Regions from separate parts of the Streptococcus sp. V913 genome, predicted to be linked through region 1. Evidence: predicted binding sites of a transcription regulator. Region 1 holds the regulator's gene; the other holds the start of a gene.
What was found. Region 1 encodes CtsR, which represses protease genes until heat stress. Its sites were predicted from a motif close to TTGGTCAAAAAAGGTCAAANA; they were not measured.

Region 1 (5,666 bases):
CCTCGTCAAATAGAAGAACGGAGTATGGTTTGTTGCGAACCTTCTCAGTCAACTCCCCACCTTCTTCGTAGCCCACATAACCCGGAGGAGCTCCATTGAGACGGCTAGCCGCAAATTTCTCCATATACTCACTCATATCAAAGCGAATAAGGGCTGATTCGTCATCAAAGAGGACTTCTGCCAGAGCCTTGGCCAATTCGGTCTTACCGACTCCTGTCGGCCCTAGGAACATAAAGGAACCAATCGGACGCTTGTGACTACGAATTCCTGACTGGTTGCGGCGAATCGCACGGCTAATGCTTGAAACAGCTTGATCTTGACCGATGACACGTTTGTGTAGTTCAGCTTCCAAGTTCAGGTATTTCTTGGCATCCGTTTGCGTCAGTTTTTGGACTGGAATCCCTGACAAGCGACTCAAGGTAGTCAAAATTTCAGATTCTGTTACCAAATCTTTATAGACAGGGACTTCCTGCTCTTTTGCGATTAGCTGAGCAGCTTGTTTCCACTTGCCATCCATCAAGGCCTTGTCAGCTGGACTCAAATCGGATTCGTCTGTTTTCACCTGCTTGGATTTGTTTTGCACTGTTGCTGCCGCTTCATCCAATAGATCGATGGCAGAGTCTGGTAAGTGACGACTGGTCAAGTAACGATGCGCCATCTTGACAGCTGTTTCAACAGCTTCATCTGTGATTTGCACACGGTGGTGTTTCTCATAGGTGGCCTTCAAACCTTGCAAAATGGTCATACTGTCAGCTAGACTTGGCTCTTCAATCGTCACTTTTGCAAAACGACGAGAAAGAGCTGCGTCTTTTTCGATGTGTTTTTGGTATTCTTCCTGAGTGGTTGCACCAACTGTTCTCAGAGTTCCACGAGCTAAGGCTGGCTTCAAGATATTGGCTGCATCCAGAGTCGAATCAATACCGCTACCAGAACCCATGATGGTGTGGAGTTCATCGATAAAGAGGATCACTTTGCCATCTTCCTCGATATCCTTGATGATGTTGTTCATACGCTCTTCAAAGTCACCACGGAAACGTGTCCCTGCAACGACATTCATCAAATCAAGCTCTAGAACACGCATCTTTGCCATCTCCGCAGGTACATCCCCACTGGCAATACGCTGAGCAAGACCAAGTGCCAGAGCTGTTTTCCCGACACCCGCATCTCCAACCAAGACCGGATTGTTCTTGGTCTTCCGACTCAAAATCTGAATCATACGTGAGATTTCCTTGTCTCGACCGATAACTGGCTCTAACTTGCCAGAACGCGCTTGCTCCGTTAGGTCATGCGTGTAGTCCTCTAAACCGCCACTTTGAGCTTGAGGCATGCCCATCATATTGGCCATGGAATTTTGCTTGTCAGTTACTGTGCGATGACGTTGACGCAAAGCCTTGAGATCTTCTCTTGTCCATCCTGCACGCTCTTCTAGATTGCGACGAAGAGCAGCAATTCTGACCTGATCTTTCTGGTCCTCATAAGAAAAGCCTGCTCTCTCCAAGATGCGTGTCGCCAAGGCATTTCCGTCATGCAAGATTGCATAGAGGACATGCTCTGTCCCTAGCACCTTTGCGTGGACCACTGAGGCCACATACTCTGCTTCTGCAAAGAGAACTTCCAAACGATGGGAAAAGGGTAATTCTGTAAAGGTTTCGTCTTGGCTATAGTCCGTTTCAGTCAGTTCCAACGCAACCTCTTCTAAACGGTCCATTTCATAAGGATAATCGTTTAAAGTCGCACCTGCCACACTGTAACTGTGATTGGACATGGCAATCAATAAATGCCAAGACTCTAGGTAATGAGCTCCAAAATGGCTTGCAACCATGTAGGCACTTTCGATACATTCATTCAATGCTTTTGAATAGTTCATCTTACTTCTCTTTTCTATCTACCTCTTGTAATAGCTGTCGGAGCATATTGGCACGGACAACTGAAGATTCTTCCCCTAGGACACGATCCGTTGCTACTGAAGTCAGCAAGGTCATCTCTTGCTTGGTCATCAGGTCCTGCTCCACCAAAAGCTGGAGAATATCCTCATAAATCTCCTGACTAACTCGCTCACCAATCGAGTAAAGCAAATCGCGGAGCATCTCATGATGATTGGAAAACTCAATCCGTCCGATTCGAATGTAGCCTCCACCACCACGCTTGCTCTCAACTAAGTAACCTCTACTTTCCGTAAAGCGTGTCTTGATGACGTAGTTAATCTGACTTGGCACAACCTGGAAGGTATCAGCTAACTGGCTCCGTTGCAATTCCACGATACCAGACTGGTCTAAAATCGCCTTGATATAGGCTTCGATATGATCTGATGTATTTTTAAATCTCATAGTAAATCAAACTCCTTCTTTGAACCTTGACTATCTTTGACTATTATACCGAAATTTTTGATTTTTTTAAAGAAAAAGGGCGCTGGTAAAGGATAATCTTCACCAACTCCCTATTTTTCTACTTATCTAATCCCAATTCTGCTAATATTTGTCGTTTATAGGCAATTTTTTGGACTTCCTTGTCTTCGCTCTGGGACCAATCTAGTTTGACTTCAGAAACAATCTGTCCCGGCCGATTTTTTAGGATATAGATGCGGTCGCTAAGATTGAGGGCCTCTTCAATACTATGTGTGATGATCAAGGTCGTTAGCTGCAACTGCTTATGAATCTCCAGATACCAAGCGTGTAGTTCCATCTTTGTCATCTCATCCAAAGCACTAAAGGCCTCATCCAAGAGAAAGAGTTTGTGCCCAAAAAGGTAGGTACGAAGCAAGGCCACACGTTGCCGCATCCCACCACTGAGCTCATGAGGATACTTATCCCGTACGGCTGTCAGCTGGAAGGTCGCAAGGATATCATCCGCTCGGGCAATAGCTTCCGCCTTATCCACCTTTTGAATCAAGAGGGGCAGGATGATATTGCCAAGCACCGTCTTGTGCTCCAAGAGGAGATCCTTTTGCAACATATAACTCACGCGCCCCTTGGGATTCTCCTCTCCATCAAGGACAATTCTTCCCGACTGGACTTCTAAAATTCCTGCAATCAGGTTAAAGAGGGTAGTCTTGCCTACACCACTGGGACCTAGGATAGAAACCACTTCACCCGAAGTCACCTGTAGGTTAATGTCCTCTAAAATCTTTTCATCGTCGTAGGCATAGCTTACGTGTTCTAGTCTAATTTCTGTCATTATTTTACAAATTCATTAGTGAAGCCTTTGTCAGTCAAGTCTTCTTTGAGGATCCCATTTTCTTTATCCCACTTGTAGAAGGCATTCCAGCGTTCTGCGTCAAATTGTCCCCATTTTTCCTTGTCGCTTGCGTATTCTTTTGACAAGTATTTTTGCGATTCGATGACAAAGTCACGTTTTTCCTTGAGTTCAGGTGCATTCTTGATGAGAATATCCGCAGCTTCTTCTGGATGTTCCATAGCATATTGGTAGCCTTTTTTGATGGCTTGGATGACTTTACGAGCTTCTTCCTTGTTGTCTTTGAGATAGTCGTTGTTTGCGATAATAACTGGTGAGTAGTAGTCAAATTCCTTGACATAGTCTTTCAAGTACATGAAGTTGGCGTCTACACCTTGAGATTTGGCAAGGATACCGTCCCACCCATAGTAGATCCAAGCAGTGTCAAAGACGCCATTGGCAATTGGTGTGATGGAGTTTGAGTCGTTGTTTGGTACTTTTTCGACCTTTTCGAAGTCTCCACCTTGAGATTCCACCAAGGTTTTCAACATAGCAAGTTCAGTCGGGTCATTCCAAGTTCCGTATTTCTTCCCAACCAAGTCCTTTGGACTGCTGACATTGTCCGATTTACGTGAGATGATTCCTGATGTGTTGTGCTCAACGATAGCGGCAACGGCAGTGATTCCTGCACCTTTTTCCAATTTCTTAGCCATGTAGTCTTGGAAATAGATAGCAAATGGCGCCTTGCCATTGATCACCAAGTCAGACGAGCTTTCTTCAGGTGGCAATTTCAAATCAACATCCACTCCAGCTTCTTTGAAATAACCTTTTTCCTTGGCAACATACAGCCCTGTGTGGTTGGTATTTGGCGTCCAGTCTAGGATAAAGTCAATCTTCTTAACTTCTGCCTCTTTGTTGTCCTTAGAAGCAGTTCCTTGGCCACAGGCCACCAGTACGACAGCTACAAGAGCCGTTACAAGCGTTAAAAACACTTTCCATGTTTTCTTCATTTTCATTTCCTCTTTTCTTTTTTGAAACATTCTTATTCTATGAACGTTTCCATTTAATCACATATTTTTCACTAACATCGACCAATTTCATACCCAAAAGGCTGATAATCGACACCAGAATAATAATGGCAAACATGGTATCATACTGAAACAGTTTTTTAGACTGAATCATATAAACACCAAGTCCTTCAAAACCTCCCAACCACTCAGACACCACGGTTGTGATAAAGGCGTAGGAGACACTGACCCTCAATCCCGCATAAAAGTAGGGCAGGCTGACTGGTATTTTAAAATGCCAAAGGATTTGCCAAGGGTTTGCTCGCATCAGACTAAACAAGGTCAGCATATCCTTGTCACAATGCCTAAATCCATCCAAAATACTGACGATGATAGGGAAGGTTGTTGTCAGGATAATCAAGACAATCTTGGGCAAAATCCCATAGCCTAGCCACAAGACCAAGATAGGCGCTATGGCAATGGTCGGAATGGTCTGAACAACCACCATCATAGGATAAATCAAGTCATTGAGCCAAGTCAGACTATCCATGAGCACCGCCATAAGACAGGCAATCAAGACTCCTAGAACTAGACCTAGTAAAGCCACTCTCAAGGTCGCCCAGCTATGGTACCAGAGAAATTCTCTGTCACGAACAAAGGACTGGAGAATCTCAAGAGGAGTTGGCAGGATAAACTTGGGTAAAAGTTTGAATATGCCCGCTAACTGCCAGATTGACAAGACTCCTAGAAAACCCAATAGACTAATGTGTCGTCTCAGTATACTTTTCAAGTTTGTCATCAATACTTAAAATCTCTCCTACATTTATTTTGACATTGGCAAAGACATTATCTGCCTCCTGCCCGGCCACTTCAAGCGCTTCTTTGAGAATGCGCATGAGCTCATCCAACTCCCCTTCCAAGACCGTTTCAAAGGGTGTCACCACCATGGTCACGGACTGAGCTTGCAGATAAGCAATCACTTGATCGATAATAGCAATTCGATCAATCCCCTGTGATAGGGGCAAGACTTGCAAGGCAATGCTTGCTTTCATAAAAACCTCCTCTTCTCAGTTTTTCTTTTTGACAAAAAGAAAAACCTTTGCCATATATGGAAAAGGTGCAGAATTCGGTTAAGTATCCTTCCCTACGCTGGCATTACCCAGATCAGGTGCGGTCGAAGTTTAACACTTCCTCTCAGACTGTACACAGACTCCCATATCTTATATGGACATATAGTAACGCAAATACAAGGAAAAGTCAAGGAAACTGCTTACAGAAAATCATGAAAAAGAGCTTGAAGGCACGCGCTTCAAACTCTATCATAGCTTTCTTATTTAGCCTCGTACCAGGTTGCCCCTTCATTTTCATCTGCGATAAGGGGAACACTGAGTTGGATGGCTTCTTCCATGGTTTGTTTCACTAGTACTTTGACAGCTGCTAGTTCTGATTTCGGAACTTCAAGAACGATTTCATCATGCACTTGCAAGA
Region 2 (5,666 bases), on a different contig from region 1:
TCTTTAGAACTCATGGCAGAGTGAATGCCAAAGGCTCGCGCCTCGTAGCTACAGGTAGAAACGACACCTCGACCACCTGTTTGTCTGGGGTCGCTCCCAATGATGACAGGTTTTCCTTTTAACTTAGGATTGTCTCTTATTTCCACCGCAGCAAAAAAGGCATCCATGTCGATATGGATGATTTTTCTGGACAAATCATTTATCAATGGAAATATGAGCATTCCAATCCCTTTCTAGAGTCATTTTCTATTTATTATACCCTTTTTTCTGAAAAAATGGGAAAGTTCAACCTGACTTTCAAAAATATAATACAGATTAGAGCAAAAAAGGGGCTGTAGTATAAAAGAAAGCGCCTAAAATGCCGGTTTTCTCTTGTTGAAATCGGTTACTGTGTGGTATACTTGATTTATGAATGTAACAGATAGTTGTTACTAGAAAGAAAAATGAGGACATTAACATGGTTGTTAAGACAGTTGTTGAAGCGCAAGATATTTTTGATAAAGCTTGGGAAGGCTTCAAAGGCGTAGATTGGAAAGAAAAAGCAAGTATTTCTCGCTTCGTTCAAGCTAACTACACACCTTACGACGGAGATGAAAGTTTCCTTGCTGGCCCAACAGAACGTTCGCTTCACATCAAAAAAATCGTAGAAGAAACAAAAGCACACTACGAAGAAACTCGTTTCCCAATGGACACTCGTCCAACATCTATTGCTGATATTCCTGCTGGATTTATCGACAAAGAAAACGAATTGATCTTCGGTATCCAAAACGATGAACTCTTCAAATTGAATTTCATGCCAAAAGGTGGTATCCGTATGGCTGAAACTACTTTGAAAGAAAATGGATACGAACCAGATCCAGCTGTTCATGAAATCTTCACAAAATACGTAACAACAGTTAACGACGGTATTTTCCGTGCTTACACTTCAAATATCCGTCGTGCTCGTCACGCTCACACTGTAACTGGTCTTCCAGATGCTTACTCACGTGGACGTATCATCGGTGTTTACGCACGTCTTGCTCTTTACGGTGCAGACTACTTGATGCAAGAAAAAGTAAACGACTGGAATGCAATTAAAGAAATTGATGAAGAAACAATCCGTCTTCGCGAAGAAGTAAACCTTCAATACCAAGCATTGCAACAAGTTGTTCGCTTGGGTGACCTTTACGGTGTTGACGTTCGCAAACCAGCGATGAACGTCAAAGAAGCTATCCAATGGGTGAACATCGCCTTCATGGCTGTCTGCCGTGTTATCAACGGTGCTGCAACATCTCTAGGACGTGTGCCAATCGTATTGGATATCTTTGCAGAACGTGACCTTGCTCGTGGTACATTTACTGAATCAGAAATCCAAGAGTTTGTTGATGATTTCGTTATGAAACTTCGTACAGTTAAATTTGCTCGTACAAAAGCTTATGACCAATTGTACTCAGGTGACCCAACTTTCATCACAACTTCTATGGCTGGTATGGGTAACGACGGTCGTCACCGTGTTACTAAGATGGACTACCGTTTCTTGAACACTCTTGACAACATCGGTAACTCTCCAGAGCCAAACTTGACAGTTCTTTGGACTGACAAATTACCTTATAGCTTCCGTCGCTACTGTATGCACATGAGCCATAAACACTCTTCTATCCAATACGAAGGTGTAACAACAATGGCTAAAGACGGATATGGTGAAATGAGCTGTATTTCATGCTGTGTGTCACCACTTGACCCAGAAAATGAAGAACAACGTCACAACATCCAGTACTTCGGTGCTCGTGTTAACGTATTGAAAGCCCTTCTTACTGGTTTGAACGGTGGTTACGACGATGTTCACAAAGACTACAAGGTATTTGACATAGAACCAATCCGTGACGAAGTTCTTGAATTCGAATCAGTTAAAGCGAACTTTGAAAAATCTCTTGACTGGTTGACTGACACTTACGTAGATGCTTTGAACATCATCCACTACATGACTGATAAGTACAACTACGAAGCGGTTCAAATGGCCTTCTTGCCAACTAAACAACGTGCTAACATGGGATTCGGTATCTGTGGATTTGCCAATACTGTTGACACATTGTCAGCAATCAAGTACGCTACAGTTAAACCAATCCGTGACGAGGATGGCTACATCTACGATTACGAAACAATCGGTGAATACCCACGTTGGGGTGAAGATGACCCACGTTCAAACGAATTGGCAGAATGGTTGATTGAAGCTTACACAACTCGTCTACGTAGCCACAAACTCTACAAGAACGCAGAAGCTACAGTATCACTTTTGACCATCACATCTAACGTTGCTTACTCTAAACAAACTGGTAACTCACCAGTCCACAAAGGTGTATACCTCAACGAAGATGGTTCTGTGAACTTGTCTAAACTTGAATTCTTCTCACCAGGTGCTAACCCATCTAACAAAGCTAAAGGTGGATGGTTGCAAAACTTGAACTCACTTGCTAGCCTTGACTTTGGTTATGCAGCTGATGGTATCTCATTGACAACTCAAGTTTCACCTCGTGCTCTTGGTAAAACTCGTGACGAACAAGTAGACAACTTAGTAACAATCCTTGATGGTTACTTCGAAAACGGTGGACAACACTGTAACTTGAACGTAATGGACTTGAAAGATGTTTATGACAAGATTATGAATGGCGAAGATGTCATCGTTCGTATCTCAGGATACTGTGTAAACACCAAATACCTCACTCCAGAACAAAAAACTGAATTAACACAACGTGTCTTCCACGAAGTTCTTTCAATGGATGATGCATTGAGCTAAGATTTTAAATTAAATAGAAAAGGCCAGTTGGAAACGACTGGCTTTTTGCGTCCTTGAAAAATTTTAAAAAATTAGTCAAATTTGGTCAAAAAGTTATTGACTTTTACTGACCAAAGTGATATAGTAGAAACATAAGGAAAATGAATTCCTTAAAAAGCTCATTTTCAACGAATTAGTCTTTGAGAATGAGGTATAGAATCCCGAGAAAGGGGTGAGGCCTATGTTAAATCTAACAGACTTTGAAAAGAAGATGATAAAAGGCTTATTTAAGAAAGAAAAACCAGAAATCATACGTAGGGTAGCTAGTTAGCTAGTCTAAAATTTTTAAAACAAAGGTCAAAGATAGTCAATATCAGAGATCGCAAATAATTAACAATAAACGAGGTAAAGAATATGAACAACAACTTTAATAACTTTAACAACATGGATGATTTATTTAACCAATTGATGGGTGGTATGCGAGGATATAGTTCTGAAAACCGCCGTTACTTGATTAATGGACGAGAAGTGACACCTGAGGAGTTTGCTCACTATCGTGCAACTGGTCAATTACCAGGAAATGCAGAATCTGATGCGCAAATGCAACAACACGCTTCAGGTATGAAACAAGACGGTGTCCTTGCTAAACTAGGTCGAAACTTGACCGCAGAAGCTCGCGAGGGCAAGTTGGATCCTGTTATCGGACGAAACAAGGAAATTCAAGAAACATCTGAAATCCTCTCACGTCGTACCAAAAACAATCCTGTACTTGTCGGAGATGCAGGTGTTGGTAAGACTGCAGTTGTCGAAGGTCTAGCGCAAGCCATTGTGAACGGAGATGTTCCAGCTGCCATCAAGAACAAGGAAATTATTTCTATTGATATCTCAGGTCTTGAGGCTGGTACTCAATACCGTGGTAGCTTTGAAGAAAACGTTCAAAACTTAGTCAATGAAGTGAAAGAAGCAGGAAATATTATCCTCTTCTTTGATGAAATCCACCAAATCCTTGGCGCTGGCTCAATCGGAGGAGACAGTGGTTCTAAAGGGCTTGCGGATATTCTCAAGCCAGCTCTCTCTCGTGGTGAATTGACCGTTATTGGAGCGACAACTCAAGACGAATACCGTAACACCATCTTGAAAAATGCAGCTCTTGCTCGTCGTTTCAACGAAGTGAAGGTCAATGCTCCTTCAGCAGAGGATACCTTTAAAATCCTTCAAGGAATTCGTGACCTCTATCAACAACACCACAATGTTATCTTGCCAGATGAAGTCTTGAAAGCAGCAGTGGATTATTCTATCCAATACATTCCACAACGCAGCTTGCCAGATAAGGCTATTGACCTTGTAGACGTAACGGCTGCTCACTTGGCAGCTCAACATCCTGTAACAGATGTGCATGCTGTTGAACGGGAAATTGAGGCAGAAAAAGACAAGCAAGAAAAAGCAGTTGAGGCAGAAGATTTTGAAGCAGCTCTCAATGCCAAAATACGTATTGCAGAATTAGAGAAAAAAGTCGAAAACCACACAGAAGACATGAAAGTGACTGCAAGCATCAACGATGTGGCTGAATCTGTGGAACGAATGACAGGTATCCCAGTTTCACAAATGGGAGCATCAGATATCGAACGTTTGAAAGATATGGCTCATCGCTTGGAACACAAGGTTATCGGCCAAGACAAGGCGGTTGAAGCTGTAGCTCGTGCTATCCGTCGTAACCGTGCTGGTTTTGATGAAGGCAATCGCCCAATCGGTAGCTTCCTCTTTGTAGGTCCAACTGGGGTTGGTAAGACAGAACTTGCTAAGCAATTAGCGCTCGATATGTTTGGTACTAAAGATGCGATCATTCGCTTGGATATGTCTGAATACAGTGACCGCACAGCCGTATCTAAATTAATCGGTACAACAGCAGGTTATGTTGGGTATGATGACAATAGCAATACCTTGACAGAACGTGTTCGTCGCAATCCATACTCTATCATTCTCTTGGACGAAATTGAAAAGGCTGATCCTCAAGTAATTACCCTTCTCCTCCAAGTCTTGGATGACGGTCGTTTAACTGATGGTCAAGGAAATACAGTGAACTTTAAGAACACGGTCATTATCGCGACATCAAATGCTGGATTTGGCTATGAAGCTAACTTGACAGAAGATGCGGATAAACCAGAGTTGATGGATCGTTTGAAACCATTCTTCCGTCCAGAGTTCCTTAACCGCTTTAACGCAGTTATCGAGTTCTCACACTTGAATAAGGAAGACCTTTCTAAGATTGTGGACTTGATGTTGGCGGAAGTCAACCAAACTTTGGCTAAGAAAGACATTGATTTGGAAGTTAGTCAAGCAGCTAAGGACTTTATCACAGAAGAAGGTTATGACGAAGTTATGGGTGTTCGTCCTCTCCGTCGCGTGGTGGAACAACAAATTCGTGATAAGGTGACGGACTTCCACTTGGATCACCTAGATGCTAAACATTTGGAAGCAGATATGGAAGATGGCGTTTTGGTCATTCGTGAAAAAGCCTAACTCAAGATTTTGAGAATAAAAAAAGAAGGAACTAGCTAAAAGCTGGTTCCTTTTTGTGTTTAGATGATATGGCGCTCAAAGGCATCATCTGAGATTCCTTGTTCCAAGATGAGTTTCGCCCATTCTTTAGCAGAAAAGAGGCTGTGGTCCTTGTAGTTTCCGCAAGATTCGATGGTTGTTCCAGGGACATCTTCCCAAGTAGTGGTTTCCGCGATTTCCTTGAGCGAATCCTTGATAACAGCAGCAATTTCAGCACTGGTATGGCGTCCCCACATAATCATGTGGAAGCCTGTACGGCAACCAAATGGGGAACAATCAATCATCCCGTCGATTCGAGTACGGATGAGTTTGGCCAAGAGGTGCTCGATAGTGTGAAGGCCAGCGGTAGGGATTG

Region 2: ACXYSL_RS03245 (ATP-dependent Clp protease ATP-binding subunit) is a predicted target of CtsR. The motif match lies at 2,867-2,887, and genes of this name have one in related genera.

What each region holds. Positions count from the first base shown of each region.
Region 1 is NZ_JBTHHX010000003.1:132,611-138,276, forward strand. It holds gene ACXYSL_RS06735 (ATP-dependent Clp protease ATP-binding subunit) at 1-1,867, opposite strand, end outside; gene ACXYSL_RS06740 (CtsR family transcriptional regulator) at 1,869-2,327, opposite strand; gene ACXYSL_RS06745 (ABC transporter ATP-binding protein) at 2,446-3,174, opposite strand; gene ACXYSL_RS06750 (ABC transporter substrate-binding protein) at 3,174-4,181, opposite strand; gene ACXYSL_RS06755 (ABC transporter permease) at 4,219-4,977, opposite strand; gene ACXYSL_RS06760 (thiamine-binding protein) at 4,940-5,230, opposite strand; gene polA (DNA polymerase I) at 5,509-5,666, opposite strand, start outside.
Region 2 is NZ_JBTHHX010000001.1:652,479-658,144, reverse strand. It holds gene dinB (DNA polymerase IV) at 1-221, opposite strand, end outside; gene pflB (formate C-acetyltransferase) at 458-2,773, shown strand; gene ACXYSL_RS03245 (ATP-dependent Clp protease ATP-binding subunit) at 3,167-5,272, shown strand; gene ACXYSL_RS03240 (S-ribosylhomocysteine lyase) at 5,332-5,666, opposite strand, start outside.